2 regions of the Virgibacillus byunsanensis genome follow, and region 2 is predicted to be linked to the other one. Evidence: riboswitches for the same ligand, from Rfam matches in the RefSeq annotation. Region 2 holds a riboswitch; the other holds the start of a gene.

What was found. A riboswitch is a leader RNA that binds a small molecule or an ion and turns the genes downstream of it on or off. The one in region 2 is predicted to bind S-adenosylmethionine.
Region 1: another riboswitch for S-adenosylmethionine. It lies ahead of ACFQ3N_RS16260 (methionine ABC transporter ATP-binding protein); the one in region 2 lies ahead of ACFQ3N_RS12820 (hypothetical protein).

The regions. Positions count from the first base shown of each region.
Region 1 covers NZ_JBHTKJ010000051.1:56,562-64,422, reverse strand. Annotated here, with positions in the region: gene ACFQ3N_RS16270 (P-II family nitrogen regulator) at 1-276, shown strand, start outside; gene ACFQ3N_RS16265 (ammonium transporter) at 299-1,672, shown strand; SAM riboswitch class I at 1,766-1,869, shown strand; SAM riboswitch class I at 1,951-2,054, shown strand; gene ACFQ3N_RS16260 (methionine ABC transporter ATP-binding protein) at 2,226-3,257, shown strand; gene ACFQ3N_RS16255 (methionine ABC transporter permease) at 3,247-3,897, shown strand; gene ACFQ3N_RS16250 (MetQ/NlpA family ABC transporter substrate-binding protein) at 3,911-4,723, shown strand; gene ACFQ3N_RS16245 (M20 family metallopeptidase) at 4,742-5,950, shown strand; tRNA gene ACFQ3N_RS16240 (tRNA-Ser) at 6,158-6,250, shown strand; gene proC (pyrroline-5-carboxylate reductase) at 6,818-7,630, shown strand.
Region 2 covers NZ_JBHTKJ010000034.1:24,538-32,398, reverse strand. Annotated here, with positions in the region: gene ACFQ3N_RS12835 (ArsR/SmtB family transcription factor) at 1-322, shown strand, start outside; gene ACFQ3N_RS12830 (arsenic transporter) at 339-1,637, shown strand; gene arsC (arsenate reductase (thioredoxin)) at 1,656-2,075, shown strand; SAM riboswitch class I at 2,132-2,233, shown strand; gene ACFQ3N_RS12820 (hypothetical protein) at 2,302-2,508, shown strand; gene ACFQ3N_RS12815 (D-glycero-alpha-D-manno-heptose-1,7-bisphosphate 7-phosphatase) at 2,957-3,493, shown strand; gene ACFQ3N_RS12810 (potassium/proton antiporter) at 3,517-4,986, opposite strand; gene ACFQ3N_RS12805 (hypothetical protein) at 5,131-5,271, shown strand; gene ACFQ3N_RS12800 (P-II family nitrogen regulator) at 5,695-6,432, opposite strand; gene ACFQ3N_RS12795 (DUF1538 domain-containing protein) at 6,386-7,156, opposite strand; gene ACFQ3N_RS12790 (DUF1538 domain-containing protein) at 7,153-7,845, opposite strand.

The DNA.
Region 1 (7,861 bases), on a different contig from region 2:
ATTGGAATTGGAGGTTTAACTGTAACGGAAGCGGCGGGTACTGGAAAACAAAAAGGACAGACAGGAGTTTTTCGAGGGACCAAATTCCAAATTCAATTACATTCTAAAATCAAAGTCGAAATGGTTATAGAAGAAGAAAAAAAGGATGAAATCGTCCAATTAATTATCGATAGTTGTAGCACGGGAAATGTTGGCGATGGAAAGATATTTATCTCTCCTGTAGAAGAGGTTGTTCGCATTCGTACTGGCGAACGAGGAGAAAGTGCAGTTATTTAAATTCTGTTAAGGAGGAAAATGGATGTTCAAAAAAAGCGCATTTTTATTATTGCTTTTCCTATTAATTGCTTCACCTGTATATGCTGCTGCACCAACAACAGAATCTGTTCAACTATCGGTTGATCTGGTATGGGTTATGATTGCAGCCTTTCTAGTATTTTTTATGCATGCAGGATTTGCTATGGTTGAGTCAGGATTTACAAGAGCGAAAAACGCTCTTAATATTTTAATGAAAAACTTTATTACGATCAGTTCTGCTGCTCTATTATTTTTTCTAGTAGGATATGGGATCATGTTTGGAACTTCAGCGGGATCCTTAATTGGAGCAGATGGATTTTTTCTTAGTGGAGTAGAAGATATTAGCTTCTTTGTATTCCAGGCGATGTTTGTTGCAACTTGTGCTACAATTATATCTGGTGCAGTTGCAGAGAGAATAAAACTTGGAAGCTATGTATTAATTGTAGTCGCAATGACTGCCGTAATCTATCCAGTAGTTGGACACTGGATATGGCAAGGAGATGGTTGGTTGAGCAGTTTGGGATTCAGTGACTTTGCTGGTTCCACTGTTGTTCATTTGACTGGTGCTGCAGCTGCATTAACAGTTGTATTATTTTTAGGGCCACGTATTGGAAAATATACTGGTAAAAAAGTTAATGTCATTCCCGGCCACAATGTGCCAATTGGTGCACTAGGTGTGTTCATACTTTGGTTAGGCTGGTTCGGTTTCAATGGTGGCAGTACACTAGCAGCTGATCCTAGCCTTGTACCTATGGTAATAGGTACAACACTACTATCTACATCAGCAGCATTGGTATCATCTGCTCTATATACCAAATTAAGATTTAAAAGAGTTGATGCATCATTATCTCTTAACGGGGTATTAGCAGGACTAGTTGGTATTACAGCAGGTTGTGCAGAAATATCTTTAGGTGGATCTATTCTAGTAGGATTAGTGTCTGGTATATTACTTGTGGAAGGGATCCGTTTCCTTGATACTAAATTAAGAATTGATGATCCAGTAGGCGCTATCACAGTACACGGAATTTGTGGTATTTGGGGAACGTTGGCAATAGGATTGTTTTCCACTTCAACTGGACTATTCTACGGTCAAGGACTTTCACAGCTAGGTATCCAGCTAATAGGTGTTCTAGCAGTTGTAGCATGGACCATGGTTACGCTCGGAGCTTTCACGTATGTTATTTCACGCTTTTCTCCTATCCGTGTATCGGAAGAAGAAGAAATTGCAGGTCTGGACTTTGCAGAACATGGATCGAATGCCTATGAACTAAAAGAAATTGTTTTGACAAATGAGACCTCAACAGAAGCCGGAACTAGATTAGCACTAGCAGATCGTTTAAATAATTTAACCAGCAGTAAGGAAAAAGTTTCTTCGTAAAATTTTTTTGATTAGTAATGTTGCAAAAAACAATTGACAAATAACCTTAAGGGTAGTATTGTAATTATCATATTAAATTTAATACTTGTTTACTTCTTATTTAGAGAGGTGGAGGGATTTGGCCCTTTGAAACCTCGGCAGCGGACTTTTATAAAGTACTGTGCTACATCCAACAAGCTTAGCTTGAAAAATAAGAAGAGAGAGCGATTTTATATGCAAATCTCTTCTTATAGTTTATAAGGAGGGATTTTTTAGCGTATATAAAAATTTTATAAAACTTCTTATCTAGAGAGGTAGAGGGACTGGCCCTACGAAACCTCGGCAGCGGACTTTGTATAAGTACCGTGCCAATTCCAGCAAACATTTGTTTGAAAGATAAGAAGAGACTTCACTTGATATTTATGTCTCTTCTTATCTAAGAAGGGGCATTTTTAATTTTTTAGTAGATAGGAAAGTATAAAACTTTCTTATCTACATAAGTGCAACTAAAGCTTTCGCCATTAAGGCTTGGCGATAAGCCAAGTTTTCTAAATAAGAAATAGGGAGTGTTCACGTGATTACATTTAATAACATTACGAAGTTTTACAAAACCGGTGATCAAGAAGTAAAAGCATTAGATGGTATTAACCTACATATTGAAAAAGGTGAAATATATGGTGTTATCGGATTTAGTGGCGCTGGTAAAAGCTCGTTAATTCGCTGTACAAACTTACTTGAACGACCAACTTCGGGTGAGTTAACAGTGAATGATCAAGATTTGTTGGGGCTTTCCCCAAAAGAATTACGGGAAGCAAAACGGAATATTGGTATGATATTTCAGCATTTTAATTTGTTAAATTCAAAAACGGTTTATACGAATGTAGCTATGCCATTATTATTAACGAATACCCCTAAAGAACAAGTGAAGAAGAGAGTTCATGACTTGCTTGAATTTGTTGGTCTAGAGGATAAGGCAGATAATTATCCTGATCAATTGTCAGGTGGACAAAAGCAGCGGGTGGGAATCGCACGTGCATTGGCAACAAAGCCTTCCATTCTTTTATGTGATGAAGCAACATCAGCACTTGATCCGCAGACAACAAGTTCGATTTTAAAGCTTTTGAAAAAAATTAACCAAGAGTACAATATTACTATTTTAATAATCACCCATGAAATGGGAGTTATCCGCGAGATATGCGATAAAGTGGCAGTACTTGATCGCGGGAAAGTGATTGAATCTGGTTCCGTTTTTGATGTGTTTTCTCATCCGAAAACGGAAATTGCGCATAACTTTGTGAGTACAGTAATGCAAGATCAGATACCTGATTCAGTTTATAAACTAATTCATACGCAGGTGGAAAAAAACAGAATTTACAGGATAGTGTTTGTTGGTGAATCTACAGGAGCACCATTACTTTCCCAAATAGCTAAGCGCTTTGAGGTCGAAGTAAATGTCCTATTTGGAAGTATAACAGAGCTACAAGGTACGCCATTTGGGAATTTAGTAGTTCAATTTAATGGTGACCTTAAAGAGATAGATCGTGTAGTTATGCATATTCATCAACAAAATGTAACCGTAAGGGAAGTGTTAGAAGATGTTAGTTGATTGGGATCAAATTATTGAAGCGTTGTGGGAAACCATTGCGATGGTATGTTTCTCGTTGTTATTTGCAGTCATTATCGGATTACCTTTAGGAATATTGCTTGTAGTTACAAGAAAGGGGCATTTATGGGAAAATAGGATCCTTTTTAATGTACTTAACGCCATTGTAAATATATTTCGATCCATTCCGTTTATTATCTTAATGGTTGCTGTTATTCCGTTTACACGGCTTATTGTAGGTACATCAATTGGAACTGCAGCCGCAATCGTACCAATGGTTCTGTTTGCTGGTCCTTATATAGCAAGACTAATTGAAAACTCTTTACTAGAAGTAGATCCTGGTGTAATGGAAGCAGCACAGGCTATGGGGGCAACGCCGAAGCAAATTGTTGTGCGGTTCCTTATTCCAGAAGCACTAAGTTCTTTATTGTTAGGAATAACTATTGCGACCATAGGATTAGTTGGTGCCTCTGCAATGGCTGGAGCTATTGGTGGAGGAGGACTGGGTGACTTGGCTATTACGTTTGGATATCAGCAATTTGATACGACTGTCATGTTCCTAACAGTAGGTATCCTTGTGATAATGGTTCAAGGCTTGCAATCTACTGGAAATAATTTATCAAAAAAAATAAGAAGACGATAGGAGAGAATTCAACATGAAAAAAATTGGATTATTAGTATTATTTATCACTACTTTAACATTAATTAGCGCTTGCTCAAGTAATGATTCTGTAAAAATAGGTGTTAGTGGTTCAGATACTAGGGTATGGGACTTTGTTTCAGAGAAAGCAGAAGAAGAAGAGGGTATAGAAATTGAAATTGTTCGTTTTTCTGACTATGTACAACCTAATCTTGCGTTAGACGAAGGAGAAATTGATGCAAATGCATTTCAAACTGTTTCTTACTTTGATGCTTTTGTAGAAGAACATGATTTAGATTTAGTTCCAATTGCCACAACAGTAATCGCTCCAATGGGGTTATACTCTGAAAAGCATGACTCGGTAGAAGATATCCCTGAGGGAGGTACAATTGCTTTGGCTAAAGAAGCAACTAATATGGGGCGTGGCCTATTGTTATTACAAGAAGCAGGTTTAATTAAACTTGAAGAAGGTTTTGATGGAAGTGGTTCTGTAGATAAAATTGTCGAAAATCCAAAAGACCTTAATTTTGAATTAATTGTAGCTGCTCAAACACCTCGTGTTATGCCAGATGTGGATGCTTCCATTATTAATAATGGTATTGCAGTAGATGCTGGTCTTAACCCGTTAGGTGATTCTATTTTCCATGAAGATGAAACAGCTACTCCATATATTAATATTATTGCCACACAAGAAACAGATAAAGATGATGAAGTATTAAACAAAATTGGAGAAATTTATCAATCTGAGGAAGTTAAACAATTTATTGAAGATGAATTTAACGGAAACCAAATTCCAACATTTGTACCGTTAAGTGATATCGGACATTAAAAAGGGAGGTGATTGATTATGACAGTAGTACTAAGTAATTTAGAACAAATTAAAAGTAGTCTGTTAAACAATATCGATGAAAATAAGGATCTTTATCTAAAAACAAGCCATGATATCCATGAAAACCCTGAAATTGGAAATCAAGAATTTTTCGCTTCAAACGTATTAACAACTATTCTGCATAATGAAGGATTTGAAGTAGAAAAAGGTGTTGCTGGCCACGAAACTGCATTTTTGGCTAGAAAAAAGGGAAAGAAAGCTGGGTTAACGATTGGCTTCTTAGCAGAATACGATGCATTGCCACAAATCGGTCATGCGTGTGGCCATAATATTATTGGGACAACAAGTGTTGCTGCCGCTATAGCCTTAAGTAAAGTGATTGATGAAGTAGGTGGTGAGCTCGTCGTACTTGGAACACCTGCAGAGGAAGGCGGACCAAACGGAAGTGCAAAAGGTAGCTTCGTAAAAGCGGGATTAGTTAGTGATATTGATGCTGCAATTATGCTTCATCCAGGTAATGAAACACGCCTTACAGGACCTACTTTGGGTGTTGACCCACTTGATTTTGAGTTTTTTGGAAAAACGGCTCATGCATCAGCTAACCCAGAGGAAGGGATCAATGCATTAGATAGCGTAATTCAACTGTTTAATGGTATTAATGCTTTGCGTCAACATTTACCCTCGGATGTAAGGATTCACGGAATCATAACGGATGGTGGAGATGCTCCGAACGTTGTACCAGAATATGCAAAAGCGAGATTTTTCATTCGCGCAGAAACAAGGACAGTCTTAGATAACGTTTCGACAAAAGTAAAAGCTATTGCTGAAGGAGCTGGACTCGCTACTGGTGCAAAAGTGAAAATTAGTGCCTTTCAAAATGAAGTAGATAACTTCATTATTAATGACCGTTTCGATTCGGTATTTAAAGATGTAATCGAAGGGTTAGGAGAAACAGTTACTACAGAACAAAGGAAAGGGAAAGGATCTACTGATGGTGGAAATATAAGCCAGGTTGTTCCTATGATTCATCCATTTATAAAGATTGGATCTCATGACTTAGTTGGACATACTGTAGAATTCAGAGATGCAGCTAAATCGGAAATGGGTGATCGGGCACTTGTTCTAGGGGCAAAAGCAATCGCACTGACTGTTTTGGAATTGTTAACCGATCGAGCTGTATATAACGAGATTTACCAGGAGTTTCTTACGAAAAGGGAAAAAAATTAAGATGATAAAAAAGGAGATTCTATTCTCCTTTTTTGGCAGATAAGAAAGTATAAAATTTTCTTATCCACATAAGTGCAACTAGGTCATTCGCCATATAGGCTTGGCGAATGACAAGTTTTCTTATCATTATAAAAGTTAAATATAAAAAATTAAATAATTTAATTGACATGTAAATAGGATTATTGTATATTAGTACATGTCGCACACGGAGGTATACCCAAGTCTGGCTGAAGGGATCGGTCTTGAAAACCGACAGGCGGGTCAAACCGCGCGGGGGTTCGAATCCCTCTACCTCCTCCATTTATACAATTAGCGCATAAAATTTGGAGATATTTTAAAACCGTTACAATAGTAGCGGTTTTATTTTAGTGTAGGAAGTTATAAAATCAGAAGCCTGTAGATAATTTACGGACTGGTGCCTAGCTCCAGCGCCTAGACCTTCGAGATATAAGCAGTTCGACTCCGTTTGGAAAGGACATCCACACGATGCGATCTGCTTATGCTTGTCGTGTCTTTCAAGGCGCTTCTAGATTTTGCTTCATACTTGACATCAGGTATAAAAATGCATATAGTACAATATAATATAAAAAATATAATGAACGAGGAACAGGCTAGTAGCGAATTGGTTGCCTGAAAGAGAGTGGAATTCATCGGCTGGAAGATTCCATCGTGTGTAACAATCGTGAACCTACCTGGGAGTTGTTAGCTAATACCTAACCGCAATATATTGCGTTATCAAAATAAAGTGGGCACAAGCCAAATTAGGTGGTACCGCGGATATAAAACCTTATTCCGTCCTTTGTAATAGGACGGAGTAGGGTTTTTTGTTTTTATTAATAATATATATTAGAAGGAGGAGAAACTGTTTTGGAAAAAATATCATTTATTGGAGCAGGTTCTATGGCAGAAGCCATTATATCAGGAATTGTTAAAAATGGTTTATTAACAAAGGAGAGAATCTTTGTAACGAACAAAAATAACCAAGAACGATTAGAAAACCTAAAAGAGTGCTACGATGTACAATGTATACATGATAAGCAGCATGTTATAGATGGAGCGGAAATGATCATATTGTCCATGAAACCATATGATTTAGAAGCTGCTATCAATTCGATTAAGGATCATGTTCGCCCTCATCAACTCGTTGTTTCAGTTGTTGCAGGGATATCAACTGATTATATAGTTGAGCAAATTGGCGAAAACATACCGGTAGTTCGGGTAATGCCTAACACTTCAGCTGCTGTAGGACAGTCAGCCACAGCCATTTCGAAAGGAAAGAACGCAACCGAAGAACAAGTTAAACAAGTAAAAGCTTTATTTGAAACAATTGGTACCACCACAGTTGTAGAAGAAACGGATATGCACACGGTCACTGGTATATCCGGAAGCGGTCCAGCTTATGTTTATTATTTTGTGGAGGCAATGGAAAGAGCAGCAATAGAAGCCGGGTTGGATAGAGAAGTTGCAAAAGCATTAATCACACAAACCATTATTGGTGCTGGTGAAATGCTGTCAAATTCAGGTGAGTCTGCGGAAACATTACGCAAAAATATTACAAGCCCAGCTGGTACGACACAAGCAGGTCTTGAGACATTAGAAAGGTTTGATTTTCAAAAAATCGTAATGGAGTGTGTGAAAAGTGCCCGTGAACGCTCCAAGGAGTTAGGAGAATCGAAATAAAGTAAATGCAATCACAGCTGAATGCTAGGGAAAAGGATAAATATCAGGGAAAACCCTGATATTTTTTTGTAGATAGGAAAGTATAAAATTTGCTTATCTACATAAGCGCAACTAAGGCTTTCACCATTAAGGATCGGTGATAAGCCAGGTTTTCTAATGAGGAAAATTATAAGGAGAAAAATAAAAACGAATAAATAAGGTGATTTACATCACAGAATAGGGGAATCTCCT
Region 2 (7,861 bases):
AGACAAGGCGGCACTGATTTTGAAATTGCTAGGTGATAAAACGCGGTTGACGATGGTTAAGATTCTTGATCATCATGATTGCTGTGTTTGTGAATTTGTTGAAATCTTTAAGGCGAGTCAACCATCTATTAGTCAACACCTTCGTAAATTAAGAGATGTTGGGTTGGTAAAAGAAGAGAGAAGAGGGCAATGGATCTTCTACTCTATAAATAAAAACAATGAACATTATCCGTTTGTGGAGCAAATACTCCATCAGCTACCAAATCAAGACCATAAGTTAAAAGAATTAGAAGATCAAGGTACACGAATTACATGTTGTTAATTGGAGGGGAAGAGTCTTGTCATCATCGGTTATACTAGCATCGTTAATATTTTTGGTCACCCTAATCTTAGTTATTTGGCAGCCAAAAAATTTATCGATTGGATGGTCCGCATGTGGTGGAGCTATCCTTGCTTTATTAGTAGGAGTAGTAGGGTTTAGTGATGTAATAGAAGTAACACAAATTGTATGGAACGCAACATTAGCTTTTGTTGCTATTATCCTTATTTCATTAATTTTAGACGAAATTGGATTCTTTGAATGGGCCGCACTTCATATGGCAAGGGCGGCAAAAGGTAATGGAATTAAAATGTTTGTTTATGTCAGTTTACTAGGTGCCATTGTTGCAGCCTTCTTTGCAAACGACGGGGCTGCTTTAATTCTGACACCTATTGTGCTAGCAATGGTACGCAACTTAAATTTCCAGGAAAAAATGGTGTTTCCATTTATTATGGCTAGTGGATTTATCGCAGATACCACATCACTTCCACTAGTAGTAAGTAACTTAGTTAACATTGTATCAGCGGATTTCTTTGAGATTGGGTTTGTAGAATATGCAACGCGAATGATTATTCCAAACTTCTTCTCGCTAGCTGCAACTATCATTGTACTTTTAATTTATTTTAGAAAAAATATACCCCAATCATACGATTTATCTCAGTTAAAGGAGCCTGTTGAGGCAATCAGGGATCCTAAACTGTTTCGTCTGTCATGGTATGTTCTTGCTGTTTTACTGATTGGTTATTTTGTAAGTGAGTTCATCAATCTCCCTGTTTCGATCGTGGCAGGAATTGTAGCGATTTTCTTCTTACTAATGGCAAGAGGAAGTCAGGCAGTTGATACGACAGCTGTCATTAAAGGCGCACCATGGGCAATCGTATTCTTCTCGATTGGCATGTATGTTGTCGTCTACGGTTTAAAAAATGCAGGGCTAACAGATTTGTTAGCACAACTCATCCAAGCAAGTGCCGAACAAGGCCTGTTTATAGCAACCATTTCAATGGGCTTCATTGCTGCTATCTTGTCATCAATCATGAATAATATGCCGACCGTAATGATCGATGCGTTAGCAATTGCTGAAACAGATACATCAGGTGTCATGCGGGAAGCACTTATTTATGCCAATGTAATAGGGTCTGACTTAGGTCCGAAAATCACACCAATCGGTTCGCTAGCAACCCTATTATGGCTCCATGTTTTATCCCAAAAAGGAGTTAAAATTTCCTGGGGGACTTACTTTAAAACAGGTATCATTTTAACGATTCCAATCCTGTTTATTACGTTATTAGGACTGTATGTAACATTAGTTGTATTCTAAAAAGGAGAGTGAACTACTATGGCTAAAAAAACAATTTATTTCTTATGTACTGGGAATTCATGCAGGAGTCAAATGGCAGAAGGGTGGGCAAAGAAGCATCTAGGAGACGAGTGGGAAGTAAAAAGCGCAGGCATTGAAGCACATGGTTTAAACCCAAATGCGGTAAAAGCCATGAATGAAGTCGACATTGATATTTCTGATCAACAATCAGAAACGATTGATACGGATGTTTTAAATAATGCAACACTTGCTGTAACCCTTTGCGGAGATGCAGCAGATAGATGCCCAATGACCCCACCACATGTAAAACGAGAACATTGGGGGTTTGATGACCCAGCAAAAGCAGAAGGAACAGAAGCGGAAAAATGGAGCGTATTCCAACGGGTACGTGATGAGATTGGTGAACGAATCAAACGGTTTGCAGATACTGGAGAATAAGCCAGGTAAAATCATTTGAAGTTTCAACAAGGTACGATATAATACATGTAATTGAATAGTTATCAAGAGTGACCGAGAGATCTGGCTCAGAGACGTCACAGCAACCTGCTGTAGTAAGGTGCTACCACCAGCAAAGCAATTGCTTTGGATGATAAATCGGTAAAAACCCCTTTTTGTATATCCAATGCAAAAAGGGGTTTTTAATATTTTAAAGGAGGAATAGGAAATGGAACATTTTATTGTGAAAAATGGTGAGGTAGTCGAACTGACGAAAGAGGAATTTGAAAACCTTCCAGGTAGACATGTATCTGAAATTGTAAAGGATATGACGCCGGAGGAACTGGATCGTTTCAAAAAGGAGCGCCAAGAGAAGTTTATCAACCCACTCATGAAGCATAATATAGTAGAATTGAACAAGAAAAAACAGGACTAAAACGGAAGTGTTCTAGGAGGCTGTCCGACGAAGTGAAATTGCCGAATATTTATTCAAAATATGGTGGATTATACATTAATAATTCAGTGTGAATGCATATATATTCACAGAAATTATTCCATCGGACAGCCTCCTAGGTGTGATACGCTGGTGTCACACCGTAATTAACTTGGATGTATACATATGATGGAAGAAAGAAGCATTACTACTATTGCAGTTGTGGAAACGGAGCACTATATATTAAACAGGTAACGCTTGGCTTAAATTCGAATAGTTGGCGATATTTTTGCTGATAATAAAGGTTCTCAGAAATGGTTATATAACTAAGGATGTAGAAAAGAAGGCGTGCTTAGACAAACTGATTTTGACGGGGAAACATTTCATGATACAGTTGTCTATTCCTTATTAAAATCAGAATATGAAGCCCTATAGACGAGGTGATATCTAAATGGAAAGAGGAATGTTTTTAGACCGAGACGGCGTGATCAATGAAGTGTTAAGTGATCGGGTAAAATTCGTGAACAGACCGGAAGATTTTTATTTACTCGATGGAGTGGGAGAAGCCATTAAGCGTTTTAATGAAGCAGGTTTTAAAGTCTTTGTTGTCACCAACCAAGGAGGAGTAGGTCTTGGTTTTATGGAAGAATCCGCATTACAAGACGTACATAACAAAATGGAGGACGACCTAGCACATTATGGTGCTTCCATTGATGCTGTAGCTTACTGTCCACATAAACCCCATGCAAAGTGCGCCTGCCGTAAGCCTATGCCACAGATGATTTTAGATTTAGCAGACAACCATGACATAGATTTATCGGAAAGCTACATGGTAGGTGATCGTGTACCAGACATAGAGGCCGGAAAAAAAGCCGGTACGAAGACTGTTCTAATTAGTGATCGTGAAAAAGACAAAGCGGATGCAGACATGTATTTCCCAGATTTAATTTCGGTTGCTGTTTGGTTATCTGATTTGGATGACCAATAATCGCCCAAGTTTAGGTTTTTCTATTAAGTCTCAGAAATCTTTTTCTTTGGCTTTTTACCGAGCAATGCTTCCTTAACGCGTTCCCTTGCCTTTTTGTTAATCAGGACATAGAGTGTATCATCATCTTGTATAACAGAATCCCCATTTGGAGTAATTACTTTTTCATCACGGATGATCCCGATAATCAGCGTATCAGCAGGTAACTCCAAATTAAGTAAGGATACCCCAGCAGCCGGAGAATTCTCTGTCATAGACACTTCCAAAATTTCAGAGTCCGTTTTACCAAGTGTCATTAATTCCATACTTGGCAACGTGTCACGACTTTTTTCACCGGTCAAACCTAATTTAGTCGCTAGCCATGATAATGAACTTCCTTGGATCAATGCAGAAATCATCACAACGAAAAAAACGGCATTAAATATCACTTCACTGTTTTCAATACCAGCTACAATAGGGTAGGTGGCCAAAACAATTGGAACTGCTCCCTTTAGCCCTGACCAGGAAAGAAAGACCTGTTCCTTTACATTGTATTTCATGAAAATAAGACTAATAAAGACCGCAACTGGACGGGCGATAAACATTAAAATAACAGATAATAGAATGCCTTGCCAAAAAACGTCCAATAATTGTCTTGGAAATACTAACAGACCTAAAAAGATAAACATCAAAATCTGCATCATCCAGGCGAAACCTTCATTAAATCGCATAATGGAGAATCGGTATAACAATTCATTATTTCCAACAAATACTGCCATCACATATACAGCAAGGAAACCACTACCACCTGCAAAGTTTGTGATCGCATATGTAAAGATTGCACTTCCCATAGCAAGAATGGGATATAACCCAGCAGTGTCCAGCTCGATTCGGTTGATGGCTTCCACAGTTACTTTTCCCAATACGAGCCCGAGCACTAGGCCCAGTCCCATCTGTATGAAAAAGTCACCAAAAGCAGCCCAAATAGAGTTGTCCGATAGTTGAATCCATTCTATTAAGGTTATGGTTAAAAATACAGCCATAGGATCGTTGGAACCGGATTCTGCCTCCAATGTAGATGTAAGTTTCTTTTTAATATTTTTATTACCTAATACGGAAAAGACAGCAGCAGCATCGGTAGAAGCGACAATAGATCCCAAAAGCATCCCTTCCAACAAGGAAAAGTTAAGGATATACATAGCAGCAAGCCCAGTTAAGACTGCAGTAATCAGTACACCAATTGTTGCTAATATACTTGCAGACCCTATGATAGGGCGAACATGATTCCATTTAGTTTGAGTCCCACCCTCAAATAAAATAATAATCAAGGCCAATACACCGATTAGTTGTGTAAGTTGCACATTCTCAAAGAATAAATAATTATTAAAAACCATGCCAACTAAGAGGAATAGAACTAGTGCAGGTAATCCGAAACGAGTAGAAAATTTGGTAGCAATTACCCCGACAATAAGCATGGAGGAAAGTAAAAATATCGATGTTCCAACAGATATATCCAATAATAACAATCCTTCCAAGTAAAATCTTAGCGTTATTCGTTTAGTATACCAAATGATAATAAATTTAAATATCTTCACGCATGTATAAAGAAAGCCTACATTTCAAAAACTAACACCATCCAAAAATTAAAAAGGAGAGAAATAATGGCCGATAAAAATAGACAATTTAAGGAAAACAAACAACACGGGGAACATAGAAACGGACGAAAAAGCCAGTTTAAAAATAACAGTATCCATGGCGGGGACGAGCCTAACGAGTATATTAGCAAGAAGGAAAAAGAGTGAATAACATTAGAAAACGTGGTTTATCGCCAAGCCTTAATGGCGAAAGACTTAGTTGCACTTATGTAGATAGGAAAGTATATCTTTCCTATCTACGAACAAAAGCGCAAAGTGCCCGTTTAGTGACGTATGGGCTGCGCCCGCACATCGCGGGTGGGTCGAGTTGCTGCGCAAAGCGGCGAAGTTAGTCGATCTTCCAAATCCGCATGAGATTCACTCCAAAGTGAATCTAAAGGAAACACGAAGAGCGTTAGCGAATCAATGTTGACTTATCGTAAGGAGGAGAAGGAAGTCCACTAGTCACTGGGTACTGGAGCTGGACGTGGCTGATTCTGTAGATAAACATACCTGACTGCAAAATTATACTTTCTCTACTAACACAAAAAAGGTGTCTCGAGTCGACCTCGTTGACACCTTTACTTTATTTTAGTTATCATCCAGTTTCTCATTAACCATCTTGTTTAACACATGATTAATGCCTACGGTTTGATCAACATCCAATACGAAGGCAATGCCTTTTCCAGGTTTATTTAACTCAGCATCTTCTTCAATCGAATTTAGTACTTCCTTCGTTCTATCTTTACTGATAAGAGTTAAAACGACTTCTTTTTCTGGTTCAATCAATATATTGAACAGTTTTGCCTGTTCATGAATTCCAGTACCACGGCCACTCAAAACAGTACCGCCCTCAGCACCAGCCTTTTTAGAAGCATCAATTACATCGTCAGAGTCGCCTTTGTTAACGATCGTAACAATCAAATCATACATCACTTTTTGCTCTGCCATTTTAACATCAACACCTTCATCACTGACTTCTTCACTTTCAGTTTCATCCAAGCCTAACATATGACAAATTCCAGTCACTTTTTTCGTATCTATAACAAAACCAATCCCTTGTCTTGGTTTATTCAATTTTACGGAGTCAACAACAGCATTCATCACATCTGGATAAATAGATTCAGGAACAAGTGTTAATATGATTTCTCTTTCTCGTTCCACTGGTACGCCAAGGAATCTTTTCTTGTCATCAAGTCTGTAACCTTTGCCTAAGAGTGTAGTACCACCCCTTGCGCCAGCCTTTTTGGACGCCTGTATGACCTTTTTGGCTTTTTCTTTCTTAACGATCGTGATGATTAACTTTTGCCCTTGTTTCGTCTTTGCCATACTGACCCTTCTCCTTTCTACTGTACAGAATACCGAGTGTTAATACAGATAATATAGGAGCCAACGCCACCAGTGCAACCATACCGAATCCGTCAAGAAGCGGATCACGCCCTTCTGTAACGGAGGCAATACCAACAAATAAAGCTAGAATAAACGTAGCAGTCATCGGTCCAGTAGCCACACCGCCAGAGTCAAAGGCAATGGATGTAAAGGTTTTAGTTGAATACTTTATCATAATCAGTGCTATTATATATCCTGGCAGTATAAAATACCATAGGGAAATGCCATAAATAATACGAATCATGGACAGTGCGATGGATAAGCCAACCCCTATTGATACGGTATACAGTAAAACCTTCTGCGGAATATACCCACCAGACACCTTTTCTACCTGATCAATAAGAACTTGAACGGCAGGTTCTGCATAGGTCGCAAAGAATCCTAGAACAAATCCAATCGGCAGCAGCATCCATGTATACTTGATAGCACCAAGTTTTTCACCCATCAGTTCCCCAATCGGTAAAAACCCAATATGTACACCTTGTAAGAAAAAAGAAAGACCTAAAAATGTTAAAACAAACCCAATACTTATATCGATTAATTTTCGCCGTTTTAATTTCAAAAAGAATAGCTGGAAAAACGCAAACAGTCCAATGAGTGGCAATAGGGCAATAGCAACCTCCGATAGTACATCACTAAATCCCTCAAATATGTGTAGTGTCATCCGTAAATCACTCCTAAAATCAGCACCGACAATATAGGGCCAATCGAAGCAAGTGCCACAAGACCAAACCCATCACTTGAAGCGGATTTACCTTTCATAACAGATGCCACACCAACACCTAATGCTAATATAAATGGCACAGTTAATGGGCCTGTCGTTACACCGCCTGAGTCAAATGAGATCGGAACAAAAATCGAAGGTGTGAATGCAGCTAACGTAAAGATCATGCCATAACCAATCGCTAATATATAAATAATGTTAATACTAAATATAATGCGCACCAAAGCCAGTGCAACAAAAATGCCTACCCCAAGTGCAACAGCAATAATCAATATACTTTTAGGAATTGCCCCACTCGAAACCGCGTCAACCTGTGAGGAAAGCACCCGAACGTCAGGCTCTGCAATCGTAACAACAACACCTAACAAAAAACCAAAAAAGACAATCATCCAAACCTTCTTCGTTTTCGATAACGCAGAACCAATCATTTCCCCAACAGGAAGAAGACCAACATTTACGCCCAATAAAAATAGAATAAGTCCAACACTTACCATCCCGACACCTATCAGAAATTGTATAAACGTCTCCATAGGAAGCCAAATCAATGTAAACTGCAAAATCGTGATAACAATTGTAATTGGTACAATAGATAAAATAACTTCTAGCACGGTTTCTTTTATATTGTCCATGTAAAACCACCTTCTA